4 regions of the Fictibacillus sp. S7 genome follow, and region 2 is predicted to be linked to each of the others. Evidence: riboswitches for the same ligand, from Rfam matches in the RefSeq annotation. Region 2 holds a riboswitch; each other region holds the start of a gene.
The links. Region 2 has a riboswitch for S-adenosylmethionine ahead of DMO16_RS12590 (bifunctional homocysteine S-methyltransferase/methylenetetrahydrofolate reductase). Riboswitches for the same ligand answer to the same signal wherever they lie in the genome.
Positions count from the first base shown of each region.

Region 1: it holds a riboswitch for S-adenosylmethionine, as region 2 does, so the genes downstream of both, DMO16_RS13515 (methionine ABC transporter ATP-binding protein) here and DMO16_RS12590 (bifunctional homocysteine S-methyltransferase/methylenetetrahydrofolate reductase) in region 2, are expected to answer to the same signal.
Region 3: it holds a riboswitch for S-adenosylmethionine, as region 2 does, so the genes downstream of both, metX (homoserine O-acetyltransferase MetX) here and DMO16_RS12590 (bifunctional homocysteine S-methyltransferase/methylenetetrahydrofolate reductase) in region 2, are expected to answer to the same signal.
Region 4: it holds a riboswitch for S-adenosylmethionine, as region 2 does, so the genes downstream of both, DMO16_RS20075 (alpha/beta hydrolase family protein) here and DMO16_RS12590 (bifunctional homocysteine S-methyltransferase/methylenetetrahydrofolate reductase) in region 2, are expected to answer to the same signal.

Region 1 covers NZ_QJKL01000001.1:2,625,252-2,633,117, forward strand. The annotation lists gene DMO16_RS13505 (MetQ/NlpA family ABC transporter substrate-binding protein) at 1-499, opposite strand, end outside; gene DMO16_RS13510 (methionine ABC transporter permease) at 522-1,187, opposite strand; gene DMO16_RS13515 (methionine ABC transporter ATP-binding protein) at 1,177-2,190, opposite strand; SAM riboswitch class I at 2,270-2,374, opposite strand; gene DMO16_RS25440 (immunity protein YezG family protein) at 2,535-2,816, opposite strand; gene DMO16_RS13525 (malate:quinone oxidoreductase) at 3,294-4,823, shown strand; gene DMO16_RS13530 (hypothetical protein) at 4,957-5,208, opposite strand; gene DMO16_RS13535 (RbsD/FucU family protein) at 5,278-5,709, opposite strand; gene DMO16_RS13540 (SDR family NAD(P)-dependent oxidoreductase) at 5,734-6,549, opposite strand; gene DMO16_RS13545 (amidohydrolase family protein) at 6,546-7,400, opposite strand; gene DMO16_RS13550 (LacI family DNA-binding transcriptional regulator) at 7,509-7,866, opposite strand, start outside.
Region 2 covers NZ_QJKL01000001.1:2,433,899-2,441,764, reverse strand. The annotation lists gene metH (methionine synthase) at 1-2,643, opposite strand, end outside; gene DMO16_RS12590 (bifunctional homocysteine S-methyltransferase/methylenetetrahydrofolate reductase) at 2,636-4,483, opposite strand; SAM riboswitch class I at 4,579-4,695, opposite strand; gene DMO16_RS12585 (MBL fold metallo-hydrolase) at 4,796-5,725, shown strand; gene DMO16_RS12580 (spore germination protein) at 5,805-6,053, shown strand; gene DMO16_RS12575 (spore germination protein) at 6,094-6,336, shown strand; gene DMO16_RS24930 (spore germination protein) at 6,436-6,669, shown strand; gene DMO16_RS12565 (serine hydrolase) at 6,884-7,678, shown strand; gene DMO16_RS12560 (amino acid permease) at 7,756-7,866, shown strand, end outside.
Region 3 covers NZ_QJKL01000001.1:924,300-932,165, reverse strand. The annotation lists gene DMO16_RS04700 (DUF2238 domain-containing protein) at 1-28, opposite strand, end outside; gene proC (pyrroline-5-carboxylate reductase) at 152-988, opposite strand; gene DMO16_RS04690 (cysteine dioxygenase) at 1,181-1,756, opposite strand; gene DMO16_RS04685 (cell wall hydrolase) at 1,970-2,584, shown strand; gene DMO16_RS04680 (universal stress protein) at 2,618-3,106, opposite strand; SAM riboswitch class I at 3,271-3,381, shown strand; gene metX (homoserine O-acetyltransferase MetX) at 3,469-4,551, shown strand; gene DMO16_RS04670 (MDR family MFS transporter) at 4,591-6,189, opposite strand; gene fabL (enoyl-[acyl-carrier-protein] reductase FabL) at 6,369-7,121, opposite strand; gene DMO16_RS04660 (ATP-binding protein) at 7,288-7,866, shown strand, end outside.
Region 4 covers NZ_QJKL01000001.1:3,930,255-3,938,120, reverse strand. The annotation lists gene DMO16_RS20100 (LTA synthase family protein) at 1-156, opposite strand, end outside; gene DMO16_RS20095 (sensor histidine kinase) at 357-1,718, opposite strand; gene DMO16_RS20090 (response regulator transcription factor) at 1,708-2,379, opposite strand; gene DMO16_RS20085 (CDP-glycerol glycerophosphotransferase family protein) at 2,624-2,905, opposite strand; gene DMO16_RS20080 (bile acid:sodium symporter family protein) at 3,252-4,226, opposite strand; SAM riboswitch class I at 4,437-4,543, shown strand; gene DMO16_RS20075 (alpha/beta hydrolase family protein) at 4,670-5,479, shown strand; gene DMO16_RS20070 (thermonuclease family protein) at 5,596-6,366, shown strand; gene DMO16_RS20065 (putative protein N(5)-glutamine methyltransferase) at 6,419-7,192, opposite strand; gene DMO16_RS20060 (TIGR00366 family protein) at 7,216-7,866, opposite strand, start outside.

The sequences.
Region 1 (7,866 bases), 190 kb from region 2:
ATGGATTAACATCTTTTTTGATGGTAATAAGCCCGGCATCCTGGAACATTAACAGCGTTCTTGCCAGGTTTACTGGATCATTGGCAATGGCAATGGTGCTTCCATTCTTAATGTCTTCTATTTTTTTAAATTTCTCAGAGTATACTCCCATTGGAGCGGTTGGCACACTGATTAGCTCAGACAGTTTTAGGTTCTTCTCTTTTGCGAAATTTTCCATATAGATCTTATGTTGAAACAAGTTGGCATCAATGGATCCTTTGGATAAGGACAGGTTAGGCTGTACATAATCACTAAACTCTACGACTTTGACTTTGTACCCCTTTTTCTCAAGTTGTGGCTTGATCGCTTTTGTTACCATGTCGCTGTATGGACCGGCTGTGGCGCCAATGGCAATATTCTTTTTATCACCAGAGCCTGATGATCCACTCGATGAAGATCCACAAGCTGACAAAAGGCCAACCACAAGCAGTAAAATAAGTGCAGACAAATACTTTTTCATAGTTTCTCTCTCCTATTAATTATTATCTTTTATCTACTTTTTTAGAGATAGAGTCTCCCGCAAGCTGAATAACCTGCACAAGGAGAATCAAAACCACCACTGTGGTAATCATAACGGTGTTATCGTAACGATAGTATCCAAATCGAATGGCCAGATCCCCAATACCTCCGCCCCCAACAATTCCGGCCATTGCAGAATAGCCGACCAAACTAATGGTTGTAATTGTGAGCCCTTGAACAAGTCCAGGCTTGGCTTCCGGAAGAAGAACATCCTTAATGATCATCCATGAAGTGGCTCCCACCGCAATAGCCGATTCTATGACACCCTTATCAATCTCTCTCATTGACGTTTCTACCATTCTTGCAAAAAAAGGAATCGCTGCTACCGACAAAGAGACAGAGGCCGCAGTAGGACCAATCGTTGTGCCGGTAAGAAGATTCGTTAGAGGAAGCAATGCCACCAAAAGAATGATGTAGGGAATGGAACGAATCAAGTTTACGATCCATCCGGCAACACCTTTCACCACCGAATTCTCCAAAAACAATCCTTTATCCGTTACAAACAGCAAAACACCAAGCGGAAGTCCGAGAACAATTGCTACAAGCAGCGAAATTCCCACCATATAGAGAGTCTCGAAAAACGCCTTATTAATATCCGGCATAAGCTGGACGAGCGATTCAAGCAGCATCCTGGACCACCTCCAGGCTTCTCGTTTTGCTGGTGATGTAATCAATTGCCTTTTTTACTTCGGACGCTTCTCCTGTCAATTCCATAATGAAAATGCCAAGAGGTGTATCCTGAATGTATTCTATTTTGCCGTGCAGGATGTTTCCTTTCACCTGATACCGCTGGAAAAGCTCGGATACGACAGACTCCTCAGCGATTTCACCTTTAAACTGGATCTTGATGATGGTTCCCTTTCTTTTCTCAATCAGCTGCTCTGGAAGATCGAACTGAAGGATACTATTAATGAAATCCCGGGTCAGCGGCTTTTTCGGATTGGAAAAAATCTCATACACCTCTCCCTCTTCGATCACTTCCCCGTTCTGCATAACTGCGATTTTATGGCAAATCTCCTTCACCACTTCCATCTCATGCGTTATCAGAACGATGGTCAGTCCAAGTTTTTTATTTATATCTTTTAACAGATTGAGAATGGATTTGGTTGTACTCGGATCTAGTGCTGAGGTCGCCTCATCGCATAACAGCACCTTTGGATTGTTGGCAAGTGCCCTGGCAATCCCTACTCTTTGTTTTTGTCCACCACTCAACTGTGCCGGATACTGGTCTTTTTTATCAGTCAGATCGACCAGATCCAAAAGCTCCAAGACACGCTTATTTGCTTCAGCTTTCGTCTTTCCTGCTGCTTTAAGTGCAAACGCAATATTTTCATAAACCGTTTTTGAGCTCACTAGATGAAAATGCTGAAAGATCATCCCAATTTTTAAACGTGCTTTTCGCAGGCCATCACCTTTCAGCGTCGTAAGGTCGACTCCATCAATTTTCACTTGACCCGATGTTGGCTTTTCAAGCAAATTCAAACAGCGGATAAGTGAGCTTTTACCAGCACCGCTATACCCGATAATGCCGTAGATTTCCCCTTCTTTTACATTAAGGGAAACGTTGTTCACCCCTACGATTTCTTTCTTCTTTGAACGATACACCTTTACCAGGTTGTTGACTTCGATCAAGAAATTGCCCCCTCTTTTCTTTCAATGTAAAAAAGCCCCTTTCATCATGAAAGAGGCTTTTGATTATGCATTCAATCTCACCTTATCTTTCAGAATGAAGTTCATTCTGCAGGAAGTGGCACCTTTCCATATGGAGGTTGCCGGACGTCATTGGGCCTAATCCCTCAGTCTCTCTTGATAAGAACAGTTATTATATTATTATTAGAACATTTTTAATCATAAAATTCTTTTTTATCCTTGTCAATACTATTCTGCGTGGAATGGTCGGGATTAAACGCTTTCATTAAGAAATACGAAGATAGAGTTTATTACCATTTATGAAAATGAAAATTAAAAGTTAACGGTTAGTTTTTTTGATGTTCATTCGGTTCAACACCAGTTAAACCATGGTAGTCATAATCCTTGAAAGGAAAATAGAGGTTATGAGTCAATTTTGTAAAGGTGAGACTTGTCCATACTTCTTGTTGATTCTTTATAAATTCAGATCTTAAATCACCAAAGAGAAAATACAGATTATGATACATTTCATCATAATTGTCCTGTTCCACATTAAATAATTTAGGTATATTATGGCTATAAATAAGCTTATTGCTTTCTTTTGAAACATAATAAAATAAAGCATAAATGTATACCGTCTCCCCGTAATTCTGGGATAATTTGGTTTATAAGCCAGGCTGCGTCATGATAAATATTCTCCATAGTTTTCGTTTCCATTATACCTCGCTATTCCTTATTAATGCTTTCTGTTCAAACTTTATTGTAAAAAATAGGCACCCAATAAAACACCCCACCAGCTTACTAAAAAATAAGGAACTCTCTTTAATTGGATAAATTTTAATGTTTTTTTACGATAGAAACGGACTTTCCTATAAAAATCGATAAAAATCATCGGTTTTTCTGCAATTATTTGCGCTTCTCACTTTCTACCAGCTTTCAAATAATTGATATTTGTCATATAATAGAGATAGTTCAATCCATTAATTATTGTAATCCGCGATGATATCGTTTTCATTAAGACAGGAAAGTGTGTGACTCGATTGCACCTTGACTTGGTGTGACTACTGCAACTTTTCTGCAAATATTAGGCGAAAAGGTTGGTATAAATGAGCAACAGAGAAACTAACACAGACGTCATTTTAATTGGCGCCGGAATCATGAGTGCGACATTAGGAACTCTCTTGAAAGAATTAGTACCGGAATGGAATATTAAAGTGTTTGAGAAGCTCGGAAAACCAGGCGAGGAAAGTTCCAATGAATGGAACAATGCGGGAACAGGACACGCGGCACTGTGCGAGCTTAACTATACGGTTGAAAAGCCTGATGGATCCATTGATATTAGCAAAGCAATAAACATAAATGAACAGTTTCAGGTATCCATGCAGTTCTGGTCTCATCTGGTAAATCGCAAGCTCATCCAAAAACCTGAGGAATTTATCATGCCGCTGCCTCATATGAGTTTAGTGCAAGGTGAGAAAAATGTGAAGTTCCTGAAGAAACGGTTTGAAGCGATGTCAAAGAATCCACTGTTTCAAGGAATGGAATTTTCCGAAGATACGGAGAAATTGCTGGAATGGATTCCACTTATCCTTGAAGGCCGTAAAATGGACGAACCGATTGCGGCTACCAAAATTGACTCCGGAACGGATGTTAACTTTGGTGCGTTAACCCGTATCCTTTTTGATCATTTAAAAACAAAGAATGTTGATGTTCTCTATGGACATGGTGTTAATGATTTAAAGCGTACGAGTGACGGATCCTGGGAACTGAAAATTAAGAATTATGACAGCGGTACCTTGGAACGCCATAAAGCAAAATTCGTTTTTATCGGCGGTGGCGGCGGAAGCCTTCATCTCCTTCAGAAATCCGGTATTCCTGAAGGCAAGCATATTGGCGGATTCCCGGTAAGCGGAATTTTCATGGTATGTAACAATCCGAAAGTCATTGAGCAGCACCACGCAAAAGTTTACGGAAAAGCCAAGGTGGGTGCTCCTCCGATGTCCGTACCGCATCTGGATACACGATTTATCAATAACAAAAAGTCCCTGCTGTTCGGACCATTTGCCGGCTTCTCACCAAAGTTCTTAAAAACCGGCTCCATGTTCGATTTGATTACTTCTGTTAAACCCGATAATATCTTAACGATGCTGGCTGCAGGTGTAAAAGAAATGTCATTGACCAAATACCTGATCCAGCAAGTACTGCTATCCAAAGAACAGCGTATGGAAGAGCTTCGTGAATTCATCCCGAACGCGAAAATTGAAGATTGGGATTTAGTTGTGGCCGGCCAGCGTGTGCAGGTCATCAAAGATACAGAAGCTGGCGGCAAAGGAACCCTTCAGTTCGGTACAGAAGTGGTTACTGGAGCCAACGGAACCATCGCAGCATTACTGGGTGCTTCTCCGGGAGCTTCCACAGCGGTTCATGTTATGCTTCAAATCATCAGCAAATGCTTCCCTGATCGCATGAAAGAGTGGGAGCCGAAAATCAAAGAAATGATTCCGTCCTACGGTCTTTCCTTGATGGAAAATCCTGACCTGCTGAGAAAAATTCATCAGTCCACAGCCGAGTCGCTCGGTCTTAAAAAAAAAGAACCCGTCTTTAATGACGAAAAAACAACAGAAACAGTCTACTAAGTGAAAACTTTTAATTGGCAGCTCAATTGAACCTTCGATCCCTCTTCGGGATTGGAGGTTTTTATATCGGCCGAAATAGATGGGCATGAAAAATAAGGAAGGCGCTGCACTTACAGACAGCGTCCTTTTCTCATTACTCTCCACTCGAATAAATCATAATCTTGAGTATATTCGTTTTATCATGAATGGCTTTTTCAAACGCCTCAGCAGTCTCTTCCACCTTTTCGGACAGAAGCGATCGTTCCCTGAACGGATTTAGGGCTGCCCGCCGTTTCAATGCCAGGTCTACACCTCGACCGGCGGTAAATTCATTCAACTTCTGAGCCAAATCGTCTTCCCTCAGATTGATCGTATGGGTGACCCCCATCTCCTTTGCCGTTTTCAAGCGGCTTTGTTCCAGATCAACCGAGGCTCATAAAAATACTGAACCTGTTTTTCTTTTTAAGCGATTATTTTACTGATCCAAAACACCCTTTTTCAATATAATGTTGGCATATGGAACGTGTTCGCTAGTCGCCAAAACTGCATATGCTTCCTTGCTTCTTTCATAAAACTGATGGCGTTCAAGCTTTTCAAATGACACCTTGTCCCCGTTAGTGGCTTGAACGGCTCGTTCGAATTCCTTCCAGATCTGCGGATTCTTGTCGTCACCTTCCACCGGATCCATCAACAGAACCGGAGCGTCTACATAGGTATCAAGGGGGAATAAATCTAAAATAGCGCGCAAAAAGTCACAGACGCCATGGCCATAGCCGGGAACCAGCCGGCGGGCATGACTTGCCGCTGGAAAATTTCCATCGGCAATGACAATTTCATCACCGTGCCCCATTTCCATCAGTACCTTGAGCAGCTCAGGAGACAGAATTGAAGGTATGCCTTTAAGCATGGCTCGCACCCCATTCGTTTCTCATCAAAGGGTAACCTCCTGCTCATGATCCATATGATCTTCAGGCTGTGCCGCTTTAACTGTTAATCCCCCATCCACCATCAATAAGTGCCCATTGATTTGCATGGCCTCATCTGATGCGAGGAAGACAACCGCATCCCCAATTTGCTTCTCTGTTCCCAACCGTTTCATTGGGTTGGCTTCAATCTCTTTTTCCAGAATTGCCGGGTCTGCCAGATATTCCTCGCACATCTGTGTGGCGGTTGTGCTTGGACCAACCGCATTAACGTTGATGTTGTATTTGCCCAGTTCAATCGCCAGGGCCTTGGTTAGATGGCTGGCCGCTGCTTTGGACGAGATATAGTGCGGCACCACCGGGCTGGTGACCATCACACTGGCTGTCGAAGCGATATTTACAATCTTTCCGTATTTTCTTCCGATCATCGATTTCGCCACTCGCTGCGATGTTAGGAAGATCGATTTCACATTCGTCTGGTACGTTCGGTCCCACATTTCTTCCGAAAGACTTAAAAACGGTTCAAACGGGGCGATTCCGGCGTTGTTGACCAAGATATCCACTAGCCCCAATTCCTGTTCCACTTCACTGATCATTTGATCAACATCCTGCTTGATGCCGACGTTCCCCTGAACTGTCAGTGCACGGACCCCAAATTGTTCTTCAACGTATTTCTTTAGGTCAACGGCTTTTTCAAGGTCACTTGAGGAAAAATAGTTGATCGCAACATTAGCTCCTTCTTCCGCCAATCGTTTCACGATAGCTGATCCAATTCCCTGGCTTCCCCCTGTTACAAGTGCGGTACGGTTTGTGAATTTACTCATCTTGTACTCTCCTTTGTCTTGGTATTTAATCGGTAAAATTTCTTGGCATTCTCCGTGAAGATATTTTCTCTCTCTTCTGATGTAAGTGAATCAGGAAGATTTTTATTAATAATGTCAATGGCATCCCCATAGGTTCCCGCCGATAAGCAGACAGGCCAGTCAGAGCCAAACAGCAGTCGTGACGGTCCAAATACGTTTGTGACATGCTGGATGTAAGGGTTGAAATCTTCTGTTTCCCACTCGTACGGAACCGCCTCTGTCATGAATCCGGAGACCTTGCACCATACATTCGGGTACTCGGCGAGGGCTTTCATCTCTTCCTTCCAGCCAGACAGCTCTCCCTCTGCGATATTCGGCTTGGCCATATGATCAACGATTGCTCTTAACCCAGGAAGCGCTTTCAATAACTCCAGTACAAAAGGGATATGTTTTTTGTTAATCAACAAATCAAGCGGAAGTTCTTTTTTATGAAGAAGCTTCACATTTTCAACAACCTGCTCCTGCAGAATCCAATCACTTTGCTCGATGTCCTGCAGCATCGGACGAAGACCAACCACACCCGGGTTCGTTAATAGTTCTTCTAATTGCTCCTGAAAAGAAGGTGAAGAAAGATCGAGCCAGCCGACCACCCCTTTGATCCAGTCATAACGTTCATATAGTGATAAGAGAAATAAGGTTTCTTCGTATGTAGGTGCGGCTTGGACCACGATTGTTCCGGAAATATTGAATTGCCGCAGCATAGGAACCAAGTCTTCAGGCAGGTAATCCTGATAGAGAACCTCCATGTCCTCGGTAAACCATCCGTAATCGCCTCTCTCCAGCTTCCAAAAGTGCTGATGGCTATCAATCATGTGCATTCCCCCCTTGATTGTTCATTTTAATGTTACCGGTAACATAATTAATAACAAAAGTATTTAGAATTGTCAAACTATTTTTAAAGATGCACAAAAAAAGAACCTCTATTCTTTAATAGAAGTTCCTGATGATTTTCTGATTACCAATTCCGGCTTTAAATTAATAGATCGGTAACCTGTCGGACTATTTCCTTCTACCCGTTCAATGACCAGTTGCGTGCCTATGTAACCGAAGTCATAGGCGGGCTGCGAGGATACCGTTAAAAACGGATCCAGTTCTATAAACAGTTCAAGGTCATCAAAGCAGACGACCGCCATATCCTCCGGCACCCGGAGGCCACCCTGGCGTAGCTGTTTAATAAGCTTAATGGCAATAAAATTGTTAACGGCAAAGAATGCCGTTGGACGCTCGTCCTCCGGTAGTTCAAGCAGATGATTAATTCCGGCTAACTGATCCTCCTGT
Region 2 (7,866 bases):
CTTTAGCGTCTGATCCACAGAAGGTCGGACTTTTACCGCGGTTGCAGTCGAAGCTGCCGTTCCTGCAGCAGGGAAATCCTCAGGCTCCTCTATGGATGTCTTAACTTCAGGCTTTTCAAACGTTTCTCCTTTTTGCAGTTTGTTCGCAAGACTTAATCCATCCATCGCATCCTTTGCGTAAAGAACGGTACCCTCATACTCGTTGGCAATCCGGTTTTCGGTGAATTTACGCGTCAAAGCGGCACCGCCTACAAGGATTGGCACAGATATACCGGAATTTTTTAAATCAGAGGCAGTGAGCACCATCTGCTGAGCTGATTTTACTAGCAGACCCGAAAGGCCGATCATATCGGGTTTTTCTTTTTGAATGGCCTGGATCAGTTCCTGCGGAGCGACCTTAATGCCGAGGTCAACCACCTCATAGCCATTGTTCCCGAGAATAATGTCCACCAGATTCTTTCCGATGTCATGCACGTCACCTTTCACTGTGGCGAGCACTACTTTTCCTTTGGTGCTCGTCGTTCCCCCCTTTTCCATGTGGGGTTCAAGATGGGCGACAGCGGCTTTCATGACTTCGGCACTCTGGAGGACCTCCGCCACAATCAACTGGTTATCGTTAAACAGCCGGCCTACTTCTTCCATTCCTGCCATTAAGGGGCCGTTAATAATATCGAGCGGTGCATCGTACTCTTTTAACGCAAGATCAAGGTCCGGGATCAGCCCTTCTTTTGTTCCTTCTACCACATAAAATGCGAGACGTTCTGCAAGGGGCAGCTCCACAACAGGAGTTTTTGCCTCTTTTTTCTTGCCGCGGTAAAACTCTGTAAATTTCGCAAGATTCTCGTCATTGGTCTCGAAAAGCAACGCTTTGGCTAGCTCCACTTCCGCCTGCGGGATGGAGGCAAAACGTTCGAGTTTTTCGGTATTCACAATCGCGTAATCCAACCCGGCCTGTGTGCAGTAATAAAGATATACCGCATTTAAGATTTCACGACCGACAGGGGGCAGACCGAAGGATACGTTTGAAATACCAAGAATGGTCTGGCATTCTGGAAGCTGTTCTTTCAGTTTCCGGAGCCCTTCCACTGTTGCATTTGCGGAGCCGATATATTGCTCATCACCGGTTCCGACAGGAAAGACCAGCGGATCAAAAATAATATCGCTTGGGGCAATGCCATATTTATGGACCAAAAGATCGTAGGAGCGCTTGGCGATTTCCAGCTTGCGCTCTGTCGTTACACCCATTCCTTTTTCATCAATGGTTCCGACAACCACGGCAGCACCGTAACGGGAAACAATCGGCGCCACTTTTTCAAACCGTTCTTCGCCGTCCTCCAGGTTGATGGAGTTGATGATCGCTTTTCCCTGCGAGTATTTTAAGGCCTTTTCGATGACCTGGTCGTCGGTAGAATCAATCACAAGCGGAACCTTTACTTTTTTGACCGCTTCTTTTATGAAATTCTCCATGTCTTCCAGTTCATCACGGTCGGGGTCTGCCAGACAGATGTCGATTACGTGTGCGCCTTTTTTGACCTGGGCACGTGCGATTTCCGAAGCTTCTTCAAATTTTCCTTCCGCGATCAAACGCTTGAATTTCCGGGACCCGATGACATTCGTCCGTTCACCAACCATGAGCGGCCTCATGGAGGGATCATCGTAAATAAGCGGTTCGATACCGGAAACCACGTGTGAATGATTTTCGGGAAGCTGTCGCGGAGGCAGGGATTCCATCGCCTCTGCTATTGCCCGGATATGATCCGGAGTGGTTCCGCAGCAGCCGCCGGCAATGTTCAGCCATCCTTCCTCGGCAAACGCGCTGATTTTCTTTGCCAGCGTTTCAGGTGTTTCATGGTAATTTCCGTCTTCGTCCGGCAGTCCGGCGTTTGGATAACAGCTGACCGCGGAGAGCGCAAGTGAAGAAAGGGAGCGAACATGGTCGGTCATAAATTCAGGTCCGGTGGCACAGTTTAAACCTACCGCAATCGGCTTCATATGCTCAAGCGAAATGTAAAATGCTTCAATCGACTGGCCGGCAAGCGTGGTACCCATGGGCTCAATGGTTCCTGACACCATGAATGGCAGCTCTTTTCCCGTCGATTTAAACGCTTGTTTAATGCCGATAAATGCGGCTTTTACATTGAGCATATCCTGACTCGTTTCCAAAAGAAGCAAGTCTGCTCCTCCGTCGATCAGACCGCGTGCCTGCTCCTCATAAGAGGCTGTAAGCCCTTCGAAGGTGGCTCCGCCAGTCACACTTAACGTCTTTGTAGTCGGGCCCATGGAACCCGCCACAAAGCGCGGCCACTCGGGAGTAGAGATCTGCTCGACAGCCTGTCGTGCAATCTCTGCTGCCACTTTATTCGTTTCGTAGGCTTTGTATCCGAGGCCATATTCATCAAGGACGATGTCTGTAGCTCCGAACGTATTGGTTTCAATGATGTCGGCTCCGGCTTTCAAATATTGAAGGTGTACACCGAGAATCACATCCGGACGGGTGAAATTCAGATTTTCGTTACAGCCTTCAAGCTCTTCGCCGCCAAAGTCGTCTGCTGTCAGGATGGCTTGCTGGAGAATGGTGCCCATCGCCCCGTCCATAATCAGTATTTTCTTCTTTAGCTGTTGTTCAAGGGTGATGTTAGACATTTTGTATCCTCCTTACGATTTGGGGAGCAATATTATATGCATATCGCGTCAATTCAACGGTTAGTTCATAGCGCATAAACGGTGTGATCAGGTAGATGCCATTGAAGAGTTCCGTGGCTGCATCAATTAATGACTTTGAAATCGCCAGTCCTTCACGAGCCGCGGCTAACGGATCATCCTTGAATTCCGCCATCCGGTTCCTTACTTCATCACTCAGCTTGATGCCGGGCACTTCATAGTGAAGGAAATCGGCATTGCGGCTTGAAGTCAGCGGCATAATGCCGACATAGACCGGAACAGGGAGGTCTTTTACCGCCTCATGGAACTGCAGCAGTTTTTCCTCGGAATAAACAGGCTGGCTGATAAAGTAGTCTGCACCGGCTTCTATTTTCTTCTCTGCGCGCTGGACAGCACGGTCGAGTGCTTTCACATTCGGATTAAAGGCCGCTCCCACGGTAAAATGTGTTTTCTCTCCGAGGTCTTTACCGGAGAGGGAGACCCCTTCGTTAAACTGCTTGATCATTTTGATCAACTCGATCGATGTTACATCATAGACGCTGGAGGCACCCGGAAAATCACCCACTTTTGCGGGATCACCAGTAATGGCCAGAATGTCATGAAGACCAAGCGTGTGAAGGCCCATCAAATGGGACTGCAAACCGATGATGTTCCGGTCACGGCAGGCCAGGTGGACGATGGGCTGGGCACCGGTCTGCGCTTTTGCAAGAGATGACAGCGAGGTGTTGCAAATTCTTGGCGATGCCAAAGAGTTGTCTGCCAGCGTAATCGCATCTGCGCCTGCTTCCTTGAGGGCTTTGGCGCCTTCGAAAAATCGCGTCGTATCCAGTTTTCGGGGAGGGTCGAGCTCCACAATGACCGATCGGCGTTCCTGCAGTATTTCCGGCAAAGAGATTTGAGGCTTTTGCCCGGATGATGCAACAGCAATCGGCTCTGGCCGCTGCCGAACATTTTTTTCGGTAACAGGTGAGAGACCGTTCAGTTCCTCTGCGAAGGCCTCTATGTGGGCCGGTGTGGTTCCACAGCAGCCGCCAAGCAGACGGACACCCTGATTTCTGAAAAGAGAAGCACTGTTTTTAAAATACTCCGCATCGCCTTCATATTGAAACTTGCCATCCACATAGGAAGGAAGGCTCGCATTGGGATAGGCGGAAAGAAAAGCATGCTTTGGAATTTCTACTTCCTCCAGGGTTTTGATCATGTGGAAAGGGCCGAGCCGGCAATTGAGGCCGACGACATCGGATCCCAACTCTTCCAGCCGCTTGATCGCCGTATTCACCGGGGTTCTGTCGTTTAAGATGCCTACCTCCTGGAGGGAAATCTGTGAAATGATCGGCAGATCGGTCTGGCTTCGGGCGATTTTAAGTACGGCCTCCAGTTCCTCCAGATCATAGAAGGTTTCCAGAAGAAGCCCGTCTACACCCTCAAGGAGAAGGCAGTACAGCTGCTCCCTGAAGCTTCTTTTTATTTCTTCAAGAGACAAAGAACTGGGGCCGGTTCCCCGTATACCCCCAATGGTTCCAAGCACGTACGCCTTGCCGCCGGCTGCTTTTTTCGCTAGAGAAACGGCTGCGCTGTTTAATTCTTTTACCTGCTCCTCCAGTCCGTACCGCTGCAGCTTAATATAGTTGGCGCTGTACGTATTGGTCTGGATCACATTTGCCCCGGCCTGAATATAAGCCTGGTGAATCGACTGGATCTGTTCAGTGTGAGACAGATTCAGCTGCTCGAAACAGCAGTCGGTTCCATAGGAATACAGCAGCGTTCCCATGGCTCCGTCAGCGATCAGAATCTTGCTTTCTAGGTCTTTCAATAATCCCATTATGAGTCCTCCTGTTGGTTCGGTATCTTCCAGTGGCCCAAAAAAATAAAAAAAGCCTTCTTAAAGAAGAAGACTTTGAACATTCGATGTCATTCTTCTTATCTTTCAAGTTCTGCAATCGAACTTGTTGGACTTAGCACCTTTTCAGCTCGTAATCGCTGAAGGTTGCTGAGGTGTCAACGGGCCATTCCCTTAACCTCTCTGGATAAGAAACCAAATTGCTATAAAATTAGTTCTTTATACCTTACAATAATTATTAGAACATTTCAATAGCTTTTTACAATCTTGCTAGGATCGGGAGGAATCCGGACGATGAAGAAGTTCGCCAACCTTGACAATATTGAAAATACACATACATTTAAAGACTTACTCCGCTGGCAGCGGGAAAGACGAAGCAATAAAAAGGATTTGACCCAACAAATTCAGCAGAGCACGAATAAAGAGCCTCAGAGATTAAAAGAAAACCGCAGCATACACTCGATTACATGGATTGGCCATTCAACCTTTCTTTTGCAGGTGGGCGGACTGAATATCCTGACAGACCCTGTATGGGCTCCAAAAATGGGATTGCAAAAGCGGCTCACAGCCCCTGGGTTGTCCGCCGGGCAGCTGCCGGACATCGATCTTGTTCTGATCTCCCACGGACATTATGACCACCTTGATTTCAACAGCATCAAACAGCTAAAAGGAAAAATCTCTTTTTATGTGCCTGCCGGACTTAAAGGTTTGTTCCGCAAAAAAGGGTATCAGGCAGTAACAGAGGCCAACTGGTGGGAGGAGTTTGTGGACAGGGGCCTGAAGATTATGTTTGTTCCTGCCCAGCACTGGACGCGCAGGAGCGCTTTTGACATGAACACTTCCCATTGGGGAGGCTGGGTAATCGAAGACCTGAAAACGGAAGAAAGCGTCTATTTTGCCGGAGATACCGGTTATTTTCGCGGATTTCGGGACATTGGAGAACGTTTGAAGCCGGATACGGTGCTTATGCCGATCGGTGCATATGAACCGGAATGGTTTATGAAGGTATCCCATATCAACCCGGAAGATGCGGTTAAAGCGTTTCTGGAAACAGGCGCTTCTCTCTTTATCCCTATGCATTACGGCGCCTACCGTCTGGCGGACGATACCGGACCGGAAGCCCTTCGGCGGCTTGAAAAAGAGTGGGAGAAACAGAGCCTTGATGAGGCGAGGCTGAAGGTTTTGTCGCTTGGAGAGACGCTTTGGAAGCAGCCGGTTTCGTAACTCGGGAGATTCTGGGGTTTTCACCTTTAAGGGACATTTATCATACACTACACTAACACTTTTAAAGGTGGAGATAGCAATGGGGTGCATGGTAAATATCTATTATTTAAAAATAAACAGCCTGGCAAGCAACAGTTCATTGAATTTGGGATCCACATTCCATAACAGCCATACAGCCAATACCAAATCGACAGGGGACAACAGTTCTGTAGGTGACCATTCCCCGGCTGATGCGGTAATGAAAAACATGGTATTTGACCCGGATGTTCACGATCAAAATGAATTTGCAAACACAGATGCAGCGTTTACGAGCCAAAACCATACGTAACCGATAAGCCTGTCATTACTCAATGAAGGGAGGCCACTTTATGCCCTACCTCTTTAACATCTTTAACATCAAGACGAACGGTGTGACCATGAACGGTAACATTGACATTGGTCCCACGGTGCATAACAGCCATACAGCCAACACGAAATCTGTCGGTTCCACGGTTTCTTTGGGTGACTTTTCACCTTCCACTGGTTTCATGGTAAACAGTAATATCGATCCGGATATCAGCGACCAGGATCAAATCGCGAATCCATCCGCTCCAATCGTCGCCCAGCCGTAATATCTGTCCGCCTGTTTTTCTCGAATGGGGCAGTCTGTCCAAGCAGCTTTTTGTTCAAGCCATACACTGAAGGTAAAGACAAAAAGGGATGGAACAGATTTGCGTTATTCTTTTAAAATCGGCAGAATCAGTGTGAACGGTGTTACGATGAACGGTAACCTTGATATTGGGACCACCATTCAAAACAGTCATACAGCCAATACCAAATCAGTGGGAGCCGTCATCTCGTTTGGCGATTGTTCGGATGCCTGTGCCTACATGCTGAATTTCAACGAAGACAACGATGTAAACGACATGATTCAGAGTGAAGGACAGGGCGGACAGCAAAAATGAATAGCAAGACGGGAAAGCGCCCTGAGTTACGTGGGGCGTTTTTTTGATGTGGAGATTGGGCTGGGTGCTGGCGTCGGGGAGTTTGTTGACATCACGAGCGTTTGGCGGTAAAAAGCGGATTATGGCGGGTATTTCAAAAACCGCACCCAAAAAGGAGTCCGCCACCCACATAAAGAACTCTATCAGGAAGACGGACACATGAAAGGAGCGGGAAATGACGTTAGACGAGCTGAAAAACAGGGTAAATGGCATTATTGACCCTCTAAATGGGGAATTTGCGTACTATATTGAAACTGAGGAAGGATACATAGGTAAAAATGAAGAGAAAGTGTTTCCGGCGGCGAGCCTGATCAAGCTGCCGATCTTGATCGAAGCCTTCCGGCAGAAGGAAGCGGGTCTTCTTGACCTGTCAATGCCTGTACATATTAATCAAAAAGACAAAGTAGGCGGAGCAGGAGTAATGAACCATCTATCGCCGGGTGCCTCTCTTACCGTTTTGGATGTGTTAACCTTAATGATTACGGTATCGGACAATACTGGAGCAAACGTGATGATTGAACATGCAGGAAGGGAGCGGATCAACGCACTGCTTACGGAACTTCAATGCGATCAAACTGTGCTCGAAAGAAAGCTTATGGATTTTAAAGCAATCGAAGCGGGGAAGAACAATTACACGTCTGCGAAAGATGTGGTTCTTCTTTTGAAGGAAATTCATCACGGTAAGCTGCTGCAAAACGAAAGCAGGAAAATGATGCTGGATATTTTACGGAATCAGCAGTTTCGCCATAAACTCCCGGGGAGCATGGACGAAGAAGCAGTTATTATTGCCAATAAGACAGGTGAACTACAGGGCACAGAGCATGATGCCGCAATATTTGAGTACAACGGAAGAATCATATTCGCAGTGGTGCTGACGAAAAATCTCACCCGCGAAGCCGATGCACGGCATAAGCTCGCAGCCGTCGGCACGGCGATCCAGGACTATTTAATAAGTGTTCAAAAAAATTAGAAAAAAAGCTTTTGGTTTTTCGACAGAAAATGATAAGATAATGAAAGCGTATACATAAAACAACAAGAGGTGAACAGATGAACAGTAATCAGAACAATCACGAACTGAAGCGCAGCATGAAGGCCCGGCATTTATTTATGATTTCTTTGGGTGGAGTGATCGGAACAGGATTCTTTCTGGGTTCCGGG
Region 3 (7,866 bases), 1.5 Mb from region 2:
TCATATCAATGATCTTAAAACGAGGCATGTTGTGACAGCTCCTTCCGTTTCTCTCTAACAGTATGAAGAAGAGCAGGGAAGGCTATACCTTTAATTACTACAAACAAAAAACGATCACCCCAAAATGAATTGGGATAATCGTGTTGCAGTTTTAAACAGAAACTTTCTCAAATTCCTTCCGGATTTCAGCTGACCTTTTCTTGGCACTTAGAATGGCTTCTGAAAATGCCTGTCCTGCATGATTTTCACGAAGGGCATCAAGTCCGGCGGCGGTTGTCCCGTTAGGGGAAGTTACTCTTTTTCTTAAGGTTTCCGGATCAGCATTTGTATCAAGCACCATTTTGCTGGCGCCAAATATAGTTTGCGCAGCAATCTCTCTTGCCATGTCTTCATCCAGTCCCTCGGCCACCGCTGTTTTTTCAATATGCTCAAGAATGTAATAAATATAGGCTGGTCCGCTTCCCGCAATTCCTGTGAAAACGTCCATTTGCTCTTCATCAATTACTTTTACTCTTCCGATCGCAGAAAACAACGCTTTGGCCAGTTCAATATGCTCCATAGATACTGAATTTCCGCCTGTTATAGCTGTGATTGATTCTCCGATCGTACTTGACGTGTTCGGCATCACCCGGATCACCGGCTGTCCTTCTGGAAGCAATTCTTCCATATAAGAAGTCGATATACCTGCTAATACCGACATGATGATTTGGTTTGAATTCACATGAGGAGCAAGCTCCAACAATGCACTTTCTGCATCTTTTGGCTTCATGGCCAAAAGAATGACGTCGGCTTCATCAATTTTAGCTTCATGGTAGGGCAATGCCCCGACCTTGTATTTTTTCATGAGTTCAATTCTTCGTTCATCATTTTGTTTGTTTGTCATTGTAATGTTGCTGGCAGGCAGCTTATCCTGTGTGACCATTCCGGCAGCAATTGCTTCTGCCATTGAACCTGCTCCAATAACAAGCACTTTCTTTGTTTCTAACATGCAACCTCTCCTTATAGCCGTGTAGTCAATTTCATCATATAAGTTCTTATCTTAACACGATGAGAGAGAGTTTCAACCCTTAAGGGTGGACGTGAGGAGGTAAGGGTAAAAAAGGAATAAAACGGTAGGGAAAAGTGGACTGCTTTGTGCACAAGGTCTTAAATGACCTGAAATCATGATATATGAAATGATTTAAGGTTCATTTTCCCATGGCCCTTTTAGACGAACCGTTTTAAGCTGCTGCTTTTGTTCCTCTGGCCACCAGGCACCGCAATCCTCGGATACGATACAGACCGCGCATTTATTTAAATCATAGACCTTCATCCCGCTGATTGGTGGTGTATAAACGTGCAGTGTAATCAAAGGCTCTTCTCCTCGGGATCCCATTTTATGAATCATTCCTTTGCCCACATTCAAATAGGAACCGCTTTTTTCTTTCCGATTTAATCTCTCCAATGGAAGGCTGGCAGGAGAAATCTCATAAATCCAATGATCTGAGCTGCCAGCAATAATCTGAACCCAACCATAGGACTGGCCATGATCATGAGGAGCACAGTCGAGATAAGTTGACCATTGCATAACAAGAATTTCAATGTGATCATTCTGATAAAACATCTGTCTTCCGTAAGGTTTATTGCCGGGTTCTTTTAAGAAAGGGGTTACATCCTCGAGGCGGGCATCCAATTGTTTAATGGCCGTTAAAAGCTGTCTGGAAGAGGGATTATGCATGGAACCAAAAAGCGTTTCAATACGTTCTAGAAGGGTCACGCTCTTCATCCTCTCTGATCGCTTTTTATTTTAGTTTATGAGGGGGACAATATGTTCATGTAAAAAGACAATCTGTGAGTCAATGGTCACAAAATAACATGATTACCCGAAACCTACCTCCTAGGGACTGCGTTAGGTAAAAACGTCCGCTTTTTGTCTAGAATCATCATTTTCACCGCAGACGAAATTTTATGACTCAAGGAGGTACGATTCATGTTTAAAAAGGTGAGTATCATCACAGGAATCACAGCCATTGTGCTATCTATAACTGGAGGTACAGGAGCCAGTGCACATACAGTTAAAGAAGGGGATACTCTTTGGAAGCTGGGGCAATCCTATAATGTGCCGTTTCAGGAGATCAAAAAAGAGAATGGACTTACCGGCAATTTGATTTATCCGGGACAAAATTTAAAGGTGCAGCCAGTAAAGGGAATAAGCGCTGAAAAAACAAACGCTGCGTCAGAACAAATAAAAGCAACGCCGGAAGATAAAAAATTGCTCGCTTCTCTTGTTGAAGCAGAAGCAATGGGAGAAAGCTTTGAAGGAAAGGTAGCGGTGGCCTCTGTTGTCTTGAACCGCGTTGAAGATGACGGCTTTCCTGATTCCATTCATGACGTCATCTACGACAAAGGACAATTTCAGCCGGTTATGGAGAACAATTTAAAGAAACCTTCTCCCGAGTCGGAAAAGGCAGTAGACAAGGCCTTATCTGGTTATGATAACACGAACGGTGCTCTGTTCTTTTACAATAAAAAGACAGCCGTTAGCAGATGGCTCGATACGAAACCTGCTTGTACGGTTATCGGAAACCATACATTCAGCAAATAATCCATGCCCCCGTCATTCGCGGACGGGGGTTTTTTATCGTTGGCTCGTACTTCTGATGCTTAATCCTGAGGATGTAATTTTTTGGCTGTTTCTTGCGATCAGTACATCACAATTGGCATGGCGCGTAATATACTGTGAGACACTTCCGATAAAAATGCGTTCCATCGCATTTAATCCTGTTGCACCACAAACAATCAAATCTGATTCATGCATGGAGGCAAATGAGAGAATTTCCATTTTGGGCGATCCTGAGTTTGATAAAGTGGTTACATGTGTTAGTCCATGGTTTCTGGCCAATTTTTCATAGTCGTCCAAAAGTGTTCTGGCTGCAATCCGATCTCTGTCCATTTCAATATTAATGGCTCCGGCATCAAGTGGAGCAGCCGGAAGGCGGTCTTCAGTTATGTGTACGATATACAACTTGGCATGATATTCTTTTGCCACTTCAATCGCTCTGTAAAACGCCACTTCCGATGAACGGGAACCGTCAACACCAACCAGGATTCTATGGTAAGAAGGCATACCCTCACCTCTTTTGGAATATAGTATACATAAGTTTTACCCGCTGGAGGAGGAAGGCAAACACGAAGACAAACAATAAAAAACTTTCGGAATTTAATTGACAAATTCATAAGACTGCTGTATTTTTGAACGTATTAAAGTTGTTCATAAAAACGAATAGTTAACTCTTATCAAGAGTGGTGGAGGGACTGGCCCGATGATACCCGGCAACCTGCAGAGATTATTCTGTACTGGTGCCAAATCCTGCAAAGGCAAAACACTTTGACAGATAAGAGACGGTACAACCCCAAAATGGATGATTGCACCTCTCTGAATCTAAAAAGAGAGGTGTTTTTTGTTTGATAAAATCGGAGGGATATCTGATGGCAAATGCACAGGCAGCAATTGAAAATGAAGTGGCAGAAATAGGGAATCTCGTTCTGGAATCCGGCAAAACATTAACCGATGTTCATATTGCCTATCAGCGCATAGGAGCGGCTGATGCTCCGGCTATTTTGGTGTGCCATGCACTTACAGGAAATCAATATACGATGACGACAGAAATTGGACCCGGGTGGTGGGAAGGACTCATTGGGCCAGGCCAATATATCGATTCAGAAAAATACCAGGTGATTACGACCAACGTTCTTGGCGGCTGTGAAGGGACGACAGGACCGCTTTCCATCAACCCTTTGACAGGGGAGAGATATGGCGGGGATTTTCCGCTCATTACCATCCGAGACATGGTTAATGCTCAAAAACGATTGCTTGAAGTTCTTCACATTCATTCACTTGACACAGTCATCGGTGGATCGCTTGGCGGGATGCAGGTTATGGAATGGGGCTTGCTCTACCCTGATTTTATGGACCGTTTGATTCCCATTGCGGTCACACCTGCCTTAAGCGATTATGCCATTGGTTTCAATGCCATTGGGCGAACGGCGATTGTGAGTGATCCGGAATGGAATAATGGGAACTATTCATCAGAAGTGTCACCTGCCAAAGGGCTTGGCATTGCCAGAATGATTGGAATGCTGACCTACCGTTCGGGAACGTTATTTAATCAGCGGTTTCAACGGGAACAAACGGAAGAATGGTATTCCATATCAGATGAAGCTTCGTTTTCCGTTGAGACTTACCTGCATTATCAGGCCCAAAAGCTGTCCCAGCGGTTTGATGCCAACAGCTACCTGACCTTACTGAAAGCAATGGACAGCCATGACATCGGCAGAGGAAGAGGAGGTATCCATCAAGCAAGCAAAGGATACAGGGCAAAAATGCTCTGTCTCGGATTTACAGAGGACCTGTTATATCCGCCGGCGATGATGAAAACTTTTACAGAAAGCGTGAACGAAGAAAGCCAAAAGGCCCTCTTTCATGAAGTGAATACCATTTTTGGCCATGATGGATTTTTAACAGAATTCGAAAAATGGGGCCCGTTTCTGGAAGGATTTTTTTCCGAATAAAAAAGACATGAAGCGAAAATAGCTTCATGTCTTTTGGTTTTAGAGTTCTCCTGCAGCTTGATCCGCCAAAGGAACCGTTGTTTCCTGTTGGGTAGGTTCATTTTTAATACGGCGGCTGCCTACAGAAAGGGCTACAATAATACCTGCCCCGATGAATATAAGGCCGGTCATAAAGACGGTCGTAAACGAACTGCTCCAAGCCGTTTGAATGGAATGGATCACCGTACCTTTAATTGAACCGGGAAGTTTAAGCATATCTGGATGAATTAGAAGGCTGAACAAAGCATCTGTTTTATCTGCGAGTTTTTGGAAAATGCCTTGAAGCATCGGATTACTCTGTTGTTCTACTACATCTTTCATGTTGGTTTCCAGAGAGTGGTTCATAACGACATTCAAGACAGTAATGCCGATTGTACCGCCAATGGAACGGAAGAAGGTGGATGCCGATGTAACAGCACCGAGTTTCGTTTTCGGAAATTCATTCTGTATGGCAATCATAAGGGTAGGCATAACAAGACCCATGCCGAATCCCATGATAACCATATAAGCATAAGCTGTAATTTCTTTAGATTCCACGCTCATTGTGCTCATCAAGTAAAATCCGAATGCTGTAATCAGCATACCTGCTGTCAATACAGTCCGGTATGGGAGTTTCAACAAAAGTCTTCCCCCAACGATACTTGCAAGGATAAGGGAGATCATCATTGGCGTCATGGTGGACCCAGCCTGCGTAGGTGTCACACCCAAAATGCCCTGCATGAACATTGGAACGAACATAATCGCACCAAACATTCCAAGCCCCAGCAAAAAGCCTAATGCATTCGTTGCAGCAAACACACGGTTTTTGAACAAAGTCAGATCAAGTACAGGTTCTTTTGCTTTTCTCTCCGCGAACCCAAAAACGATCATCAGCAGGATCGATGAACCAAAGATTAAAGCACTTTCGAGCGATCCCCATTCAAATTTATCTCCACCAAAAGTGAGGCCGAGCAACAACAGAACGATAGCCGGGATCAGAGTGATAATGCCCCAGTAGTCGATATTGACTTCGTTTTTTGGCCGAACCATTTCGTGTTTCATTCCAATAAAGATTAAAATAGCGGATAACAAGCCAAATGGCACGTTAATCAGGAAAATCCAGTGCCAACTGATGGTATCCACCAAGAATCCACCAATAAATGGGCCAATGACAGAGCTTAAACCAAAAATGGCACCGAAGACACCCTGCCACTTTGCACGCTGCTCGGCAGTGAAAATATCACCAATGATAGTTTGGGAAAGCGGCATGATCATACCGCCACCAAGACCTTGAAGACCACGGTAAATAATTAATTCTTCCATGGAGCTGGCGGTCGCACAAAGGGCGGATCCAATGACGAAAATGACCGAACCGATTAAATAAAGCAACCGGCGTCCATAAAGGTCGGAAAGCTTACCTACAATCGGAATAATAGTGGTGGACGTAATAAGGTAAGCGGTAGTGACCCAGGCGAATATGGAAAAACCGTTCAATTCACCAATGATGGTCGGCATAGCAGTACCGACCACAGTTTGTTCCATGGCACTAAAAAACATACCAATAACGAGGCCCAAGAGGACCATATTACGGTTGATAGAGGGGGTTAATTCATTGTTCATATAGCGTCTCCTATCTTTTATTAAATGAATGCATCACAAAAATGACCCACTGGTCAGTGGGCGAATGCATAACTTATATTATTAATACTTTCCTATTATATTCCTGAAATGACCGGTCAGTCAATCCTTTTTTAAAAAAGAAAAACGCCCCTCTAAACAGGAGCGTTTTTGATACTTTTTTACGCTAAAAGGGACAGCCCGCCATCCACAATAATGGTTTGACCCCTGATCATGCTTGCAGCAGGGGTGCATAAAAAATACACGGTTTCCGCAAGATCTGCCGGCTCAACAATGCGGCCCGCTGGATTCTTTTGTTTCGCTTCGTCCAATAATTCCTCGCGGTTGGGGAAATGCTTTAATGCATCTGTATCAACCGCACCGCCGGAAACGGCATTAACCACAATGTTCATGGAAGCCAATTCTACCGCCAAATAACGGGTGATTGCTTCAACAGAGGCTTTGGACACCCCGACAGCAACGTAATTTGGAAGGGCTCTGATGGAACCAAGGCTGGAGAGGGCCACGATGGCTCCTGAACCCGTTTTCTCCATCAGTTTTGCTGCTTGCTGGGCAGCAAACAGGTATGCTTTTGCATTAATATCCTGTGTCCAGTCCCAATGGGATTCTTCGATTTCCATAAGAGGGCGCAAGACACCGGAAGCCGCATTGTTGATGAAGACGTCCAAACGGCCAAATGAATGGTCCACTTCCGCAAACAAAGCTTTAATTTGTTCCAGGTCACCTACATTTGCTTTTACAATATGAACGGTAATTCCGTATTTTTCTTCAAATTCTTGCTTCGTTTGTTCAGCATCTTTCTTTTTTCTCATAAAATTCAAGACAAGATTGTATCCTTCAGCCGCAAACTTTGATGCGATCGCCTTGCCGATGCCTCTTGTTCCGCCTGTGACTAGAGCTACTTTTTTACTCAAAAAAACACGTCCTTTACGTCATTTAGCACTTGGTACTAATTCTAAATTCTAAAGAGATTCAAGGGTAATGTCAATGCGAGGGAAAACCAAGTATTTGAAAGGACATGGGAAGAGAGATACTATATAATAGGTGTTTACAGTTTATATGGATGAAAGGATTTTTCCCATGAGTATAGATGCTTTGAATTTGCCAAATGGATTATTGGAAAAGCTGAAAAATTTCAGAAACAATCTTCTAAACCGAACAAGTGATTATCAGCATTTGATCGGGAACAAAGGGTATACCTCAGAAAATCAGGAGATCGTAAGTGACGCCGTCATCGCACTTCTGATGGGTAAAAATGTCTTGTTAAAAGGGCCAACCGGTTCAGGAAAAACGAAGCTCGCAGAGTATTTATCATTTCTCTTTCAGCAGCCACTCCACTCGATCAACTGTTCAGTGGATCTTGATGCGGAAGCATTGCTTGGCCACAAGACGATCACCTATGAAAATGGCCATTCTGAAATTGAATTTATACCAGGGCCGGTGACAAAGGCTGCGGTAAACGGCCACTTTTTATATATTGATGAAATTAACGTTTCCAAGCCGGAAACCCTGCCGATCCTGAATGGGATTCTGGATTACCGGAGAACGGTGACCAATCCGTTTACCGGCGAACTGCTCAAAGCGTCTGAAGGCTTCAACGTCATTGCTGCCATTAATGAAGGGTATATTGGCACCGTTCCATTAAATGAAGCGTTAAAA
Region 4 (7,866 bases), 1.5 Mb from region 2:
CAGCAGCAAAAATTTCTGCATTTTATTTTCTATACCAAGATTGAATTCAACGAGATAGCCTGTATACGTTTTTAGCCAAAAAAGAATAACAGCTAAAAGGAAAAAACCAATATGCTTTTGAACAACATTTTGGCCAGCTTTTAAAATACCCTTCAATTCTTTCACCTCTTCTAGTACCTCTATAAACAGTAGGTCTTCTTAGATCGTTTGTTGCAGCTGTGAATAATCGCACCTGTAAATTTTAGTCTATTTTATTATAAATAGCAAAAGTGAAAATATGATGAAAAGCGAAGATTTAATTTTATTTTTGTTTATTTTTTCTTAAAATAGGCTCGTTTACCCGTCCTTTTCGCTTATTATTGCGGAATTTTAATTGTAAAAACGCTTCCTTTGCCTTGCTTGCTCCTAACATGGATCCATCCGCCGTGAGAATCGACAATCCATTTGGCGATCGCAAGCCCCAGCCCGTGTCCCCCGAATTGTTTTGAGCGGGATTTTTCTGTTCTGTAAAACCGTTCGAAAATATGAGCGCGTTCTTCCGGCTGTATCCCTATTCCCTCATCTTCAACCGAAATAACAAGAAATTTTAATTTTTCTTTACGTTCCATTTTCGAATCCAGTTGGACTTCCGCTCCCTCCGGAGAATACTTTATGGCGTTTTCAAGCAGGATATAAAGCAGCTGATCCAGCCGTTCCCTGTTTCCGTACACAAACAGCCGGTTCTGCACATTCATCTTTAATGTTATACGCTTTTCGGCGGCAAGGGTTTCAATGGATTTTATGACCTTTTCCGACAGCTCTTGAAAATCAAATACCTCTTTTACCAATTCGGTATTTTCCGCATCCGAGCGGGCAAGCGTAAGCAAATCCCCGACAAGCTTAATCATGCGCTTTACTTCATATTTCATATTGGAAAGAACAGAATGTGAAAATTCATCTTCGTTTAATTTCTTTTCCATTTCCAGTGCATTGATGGAAGAAAGCAACACACTCAAAGGCGTTCTGAGCTCGTGAGAGGCATCTGCGGCAAACTGGCGCTGTTTCGTATAGGAGCGAGAAATGGGAGACATCGCTCTTCGGGACATAAAATAGCTGGTAAAAAAGGCAACAAAAGCAAAAACAACAAGTAGGACCGCAAAAATATTTAAAAGACGGTCAAACAATTCCACCCGGTTGGAAATACTTTTACCTACATATAAAATACCTATAAACTCATTGCCCTTGTAAATTTTTCTTCCAGCCATCATCAAGTCGATGTGCCGGTTGTTCGGGCTTTCTTCCCAAGGCACATAATAAGTGACATTCAATTTCTCGTATTTAATCTCATTCGGATCCGGGTTCCATCCTTCAAGCTTTCGGTAAAGCTTCGGACGGAGCTTGTGATAGAGCTCATCCCCCGTCAAAAGCTTCCCTTTCGCATCGACCACATAATAGAAAAACTGTTCATCCGACAGCATGACAAAATTCTGAATGGAGGGTTTTTTCCCCTTTATCAGTTTTTCCTTGATGACCGTAACTTCCTGATCCACAAGTTTCTTCAACTGGGTCTCCTGGTTGTTGACGATTACACCGTACATCAAAAAATATACAATCACCATAAACAAGATCAAAAACAGCATAAGAATTCCCGTATAAATCATGGTCAGCCGCCATTGTGTCCGGCTGATTAAATTCAAATTTCTTAAGGGGTTCCAGCGGGCGATGAAATTAATTTTCAAGACGATATCCCACCCCGCGGACACTTTCAATGACTTCCTTTTTCGTCAGCTTTACCAACTTTTTACGAAGCAATTTTACTGTAGCATCCACCGTTTTAGCAGAAACATCGGCATCAATTCCCCATACCCTGTCCAAAATGGTTTCCCGTGGAAGAACTTGCCCTTTATTGCGGACAAGCAGATCAAACAACTGAAATTCTCTTGGTGTCAGTTGAATTTCCCGCTTGGAGGAGTTCACTTTATAACTGGTCCGATTCAAAACAATATCAAAGATCACAACCTTTTCTTCAACAATGGGAGCAAAGTTTCTTCTGGAAAGTGCACGAAGCCTGGCCAAAAGTTCATCAATTTCGAACGGCTTGACCAAATAATCATCAGCACCTGCATCCAGGCCATTGATCCGATCCTGTACCGCATCTTTTGCGGTAAGCATTAAAATCGCCTGGGAGCAGCCCCCGTTTCTCAATCGCCGGCACACGTCCAGGCCGTTTTGTCCCGGCATCATCCAGTCGAGAATCAGAATATCAAACTCACGGGCAAGAGCTGCCTCATAGGCATCCTCACCATTGGTCACCCACTCCACATGATAGTCATTTTTTTTGAGCATATGGACAATTAACTTTCCAAGATGGATATCGTCTTCAGCAACAAGAATGTTCATGAAAAGCAGGCTCCTCTTCTTTTATCATTTCAACAATTGATGATAGCATATTTACTGCCCGGAAGAACGAAAATCCTGACGAATTCACATATTTCCGTGTTTTATCGTTCTTCAATTTTCAACAGTTTTAAAAAAAAATGGTAGACAAAAACCACGTTAGGTGACATAATCAAAATATCAAACGAACATATGTTCCTGTAAACTCCATCAAAAAAAGCCGGTGATCATCACCGGCATCAATCATCTACGATTTAAACACGTGCTCTACAACCTGTTTGGTTGCATTTCCTTTTTCCCATCCGCAAAATTTTTCATAAAAACATTCATAGTTGCCTTTATACTGTTCCATCACTTCATCAATATTTTCAATCGTGCGAATCACATCTTCACTGTCCCTTAAAAGCGGACCTGGAACTTCCTCTTCCAAATTAATATAAAACCCTCTGAGTGTATCCCGATACTTTTCCAGATCGTAGAAAAAAATAAAATATCTTGGGATTAAATAGGCATAAAAATCCTTTATCACTTTTTTCTTTAAAAAGGTTTCAACCTCCTCAAATCCGGAAATATAAACAAGCAACAATGGTAATATAATCACAAAAATTCAAATTTCGTACATATATCGAATAAGACATATTACCCCTTCTTTCGACAGCAGGCAGGGATTGACTAAAAAAAACAAGAAAACCACAGTAAAACAAAGAAGAAAGGAGAATGGTGATGAGCAATGAAGTGCTAAAAAAACACATTCACCAGCATTTCAACAGAAAAAAGATCAAGGATGAGCAGCTTGAAACACTGCTGGTACGTTTCATCCTATCCGTTAAAAAGGAAAAATAATGACAAAAAAGGAGCCTTAGGGACTCCTTTTTTTATGCCGATGTGCTTTCATTGTTATGATGCTGGATCTGTCTTCCAAAATGTTTAGACAAAACAAAACCATAGACCGATGCAAGGATCTGCTGAAACAGCATCCCGATCACGACAGGTACGGCTGTCAAAGGGGAAAAATAAGTGAGGGCAATAACTGAACCCGCACTGATGTTTCTCATTCCACCGCAGAAAACCATGGAAACCATTGTTTCTTTATCATATTTCAGCAAAATACTGACTAAAAAAGACACTAAATATCCGCTGGCTGCAATGAAAAAGACAATGATTCCAATCCACACCAGTTTTTTATCCGCATGCTTCAGATAAGGAGCTGCCACCGATGCATTAATCGCGACTACAACTGCCATACAAATTTTCGATATAGGGGCTATCCGTTTTCCTAACGTCAATTTGATGTTTCCCTTCGTCTTGTGATTTAGAATCATACCCACAATGGAAGGAATGACAATCATAATCAGCAGGTCCTTGACCATTGGCCATACCTTGATGGCTACAGACTCTCCGACAAAGAGAGAAAGACTGTATGGAACCACAAGAGGCGATAACAATGTATCAATTAATATGATGGATAAAGCAAGGGTGCTGTTTCCTTTATAAATAGAAACCCACATGCTGCTCGTGATTCCGCATGGAATGACCATAGCAAGCACCAGTCCAGTAATGGTGTAAGGATCCGTGGGAAACGCTATGTGTCCCACTGCCCAGGCCCACAAGGGCATAAAAACGTGCAGAATGGCCAACCCAATAAAAATGGGGACAGGACGAGACAACGTATTGCGCAAATGGGTAAAATTTGAGCCAAGGCTGCCCGAAAATGTCATAAACGCAAAAATCCACGGAACGAGAAACAGAAAGTTTTTTAGCTCATGTGTCAAAAGCATGCCCAAGAGTACACTGACCGGGGTAATGAGTGGCATGAATCGCTCTAGCTGATGATTGATCTTTTCTAACACGCTTAACCTTCTTCCTAATCATTCTAATAATTTACTATGTTATTATTTTACAATATATAAGATTTAATGCCAACATACTCAGAAGAAAAGGCAGGGACAAATGCATTATTTTTGATACCTTTTTTGAATTGGTTCATATTCTATAATCAACTTATCTTATACAATTGACAAACTATTAAAAATATCATACATTAAATTAAAATGATATACTTCTTATCCAGAGAGGCGGAGGGAATTGACCCTGTGAAGCCTCGGCAACAGACTCCCCTATGAGCACTGTGCCAACTTCAACAAGCTGCTGGCTTGAAAGATAAGAAATGTGTTGACGTGATTCGTTCATTCAACTCCTTCTTATGTTTCTATAAGAAGGGGTTTTTATTTAACTTTAATTCCTACTAAAAAGATAAGATTAGTTAATTATAAAGAATTGAGGAGTTGTTCATATGGAAAAGCAAGGTTGGTTTCTATGGAAGGATTGCAAGTTAACCGCCACCGTTCATTATCCCCGGCACACTTTAGGAATTCTCCAGGCCAAATTGCCGATTGTCATCATCTGCCATGGTTTTACAAGCAACCGAATCGGTGTGGACCGCCTCTTTGTTAAAACGGCCCAGCAGCTTTCCGCGAGCGAGTTTGTCGTTTTGCGTTTTGACTATGCCGGCTGTGGAGAAAGCGAAGGCAGCTATGGAGAAAATACATTTCAAGATTTAATCAGTCAGACACAGGCTGCTATTGATTATGCCTCAAAGCTGCCCTGCGTCGATTCCAGGGAGATCATTCTCCTTGGCCATAGTTTGGGAGGAGCCGTGGCGGTTCAGACTGCGGCAGTCGATCCGAGGGTAAAAGACCTGATTCTCTGGGCTTCGGTAGGAAATCCCTACGATGATATCGTGAATATTATTGGAAAGGATGAATGCCAAAGTTTAACGACAAAAGGGTATGTTGATCATCTGGGATATTCATTAAAAGCTGATTTTCTCCATTCCCTTCAATCCTACCATCCCATGAAGGAGCTGGCACAGTTTACAGGTGACATTTTACTTCTCCATGGAACAGAGGATAAAGACATTCCAAGCGTATACTGCACCCAGTTCTATGACAGCTGCTCCCATAGAATTCATGGAACTAGTGAATTGAAGCTCATTAAAGGAGCGAATCATACCTTTTCTTCTATCCATCATTTTAATGAACTTCTTGCCCAAACATTGAACTGGCTTAACCGCCAGTCAGCCACAGACCGCATCACGATCTAATCGATCATGATGCTTTTTTTATTGAAAAACACTCTGTGAGTAAATAACGTAGTATAATAACTTTTGTGATTTTACAAATCATCGGCAATACATAGATAGAGGAGAGAAAGAAGATCGTGGAAAAAAATCCCCTTAAAAAGCTGCTCAGTATAGCAATGGTATGTTTACTAGCTGTGTTGGCTGCCGCATGCTCACCGGTTCAGGAGAGCAGCAGTCCCGATGGGCAGAGCGCTTCGATTAAAGGCACACCAGCAACTGTCACATATGTAGTAGATGGAGATACACTCGATGTTAAATTCAAGAATGGAAAAACAGAACGTGTCCGTATGCTGCTAGTGGATACTCCCGAAACGAAACACCCAAGGCTTGGTGTTCAGCCATTCGGTCCGGAGAGCTCAAAATTTACAAAAACACAGTTAACCGGTAAAAAAGTAGGCGTTGAGCTGGATATTTCCGAACGTGACAAGTATGGGAGACTGCTTGCTTACATATGGATTGGCAAACAAAACTTTAACCAGCTGCTTTTGGAAAAAGGACTGGCCCGGGTCGCTTATGTGTATCCGCCCAATACAAAATATGTAGACCAGTTCCGCGCCACACAGGAAAAAGCCCAGCAAAAAGGGGTTGGCATCTGGTCCATCGAGAACTATGCCCAGAAGGACGGTTTTCATGAAAATTCCAAGAGCCCATCTTCTAATGAAAACAAACAGCCTGCCAATCCCCCTTCAAATGAGAAACCCAAAGGAAAATGCAACATTAAAGGAAATAAGCAGTCGATGATCTACCATGTTCCCGGCGGCCAATCTTATGATGTAACAAAAGCCGAGGTCATGTTTTGCTCAGAGGCAGAAGCCCAAAAAGCCGGTTACCGAAAAGCAAAAAGATAAGACGCCAGACGGGAAAAGCCGGGATCAGCTAAAACGCGCTGATCCGGCTTTTTTACTTGGTGCCAATAACCACCGTTGCTTGGAGCTCTGAGGAACAGACCACTGTTGAACTCAGGCCCTGCTCCTGAAAAATCCGCCATGTTTCTGCTGATTGGCGGGAGCTTGTTTCCATGAGCAGACTTCCTCCAGGTGCGAGCCAGGATCCTGCTTCAATCGTTGCCCTCCGCTGGATATCATGTCCGTCCAAGCCGCCATCCAGCGCTATCCGGTCTTCATACATACGCGCTTCTGCCGGAAGAGATGACACTGCATTCGTAGGAACGTAAGGGGCGTTTACCACAAGAACATTCACGCTTCCAAGCAAGACTTTTGGCAGCGGCTCATATAAGTCCCCTTCAAAAACCTTTCCGTCCGCCTTGCTAACATTCCGGCGCGCGCATATTACAGCTGCAGGATCAATGTCAGTTGCGTAAAGCCTGATCCCAGGCTTAAGCTCGGCAAGTACGGCCCCTACCGCTCCTGAGCCGCAGCAAAGATCCACCACAGCATCTCCCGCCCTTATTATCTCTGCAGCCTGATGTACGAGAAACTCGGTACGCCGGCGGGGAACAAATACATGAGAATCTAACTCAATCCGAAATCCGCAAAAATCCGCATGACCCATTACATGCTCAAGAGGCACTCCCTCTGCTCGCTTTTCTGTCATTCTGTCCAGTTCTTCGGGAGACACTGCAGCAGAGAGCAACAGCCGTGCTTCTTCTTCCGCGTAAACACAGCCGGCAGCCCTCAGCCGAGCAGCAATCCCGTCAAAAGCAGTAACTTCCATCAGCAGTCCCCCTTTGCAAATGACTAAAAAAACGACAAACCTACCGTAAAGATAACACCAGAAACCAGGAGCGTGGTCACACAATAGCCCATAATGTCCCTCGCCCCGAGCCCTGCGATCGCCAGTGCGGGCAGCGCCCAAAACGGCTGAGCCATGTTCATCCAGGCTTCACCGTAGGCAATCGCCATGGCAGCAACGCCAGAGTCAACGCCAAGCTCCTTGGCCGCAGGCATGATGAATGGACCTTGTACCACCCAATGTCCGCCGCCTGACGGAACGAAAAAGTTTACAAATCCTGAGCTTAGAAAAGCAAAGAACGGAAAGGTTGAAGGATTGGAAATAGAAATAAACGCATTGGTAATCATTCCGCCCAGTCCAGAAAGCTCCATCATCCCTTGAATACCCGCATAAAACGGAAATTGAATCAAAATGCCTGCGGTACCTTTTGCCGCATTGGAAACAGCATTCATGTAGGAAAGCGGTGTACCATGCAGCAGGAGACCGGTCGTGAAAAACAGTAAATTAACAGTATTTATATCGATTTTAAATCCGTTTTGAACTATGTAATAAACAATATAAGAATATCCGAGAACCGAGATGACCAAGCTCAGCAGCCGACTGTTTTCCATGGAAACCGCAAATGTTTTTTTCGTATCAACAGGAGCAGTGGCGAT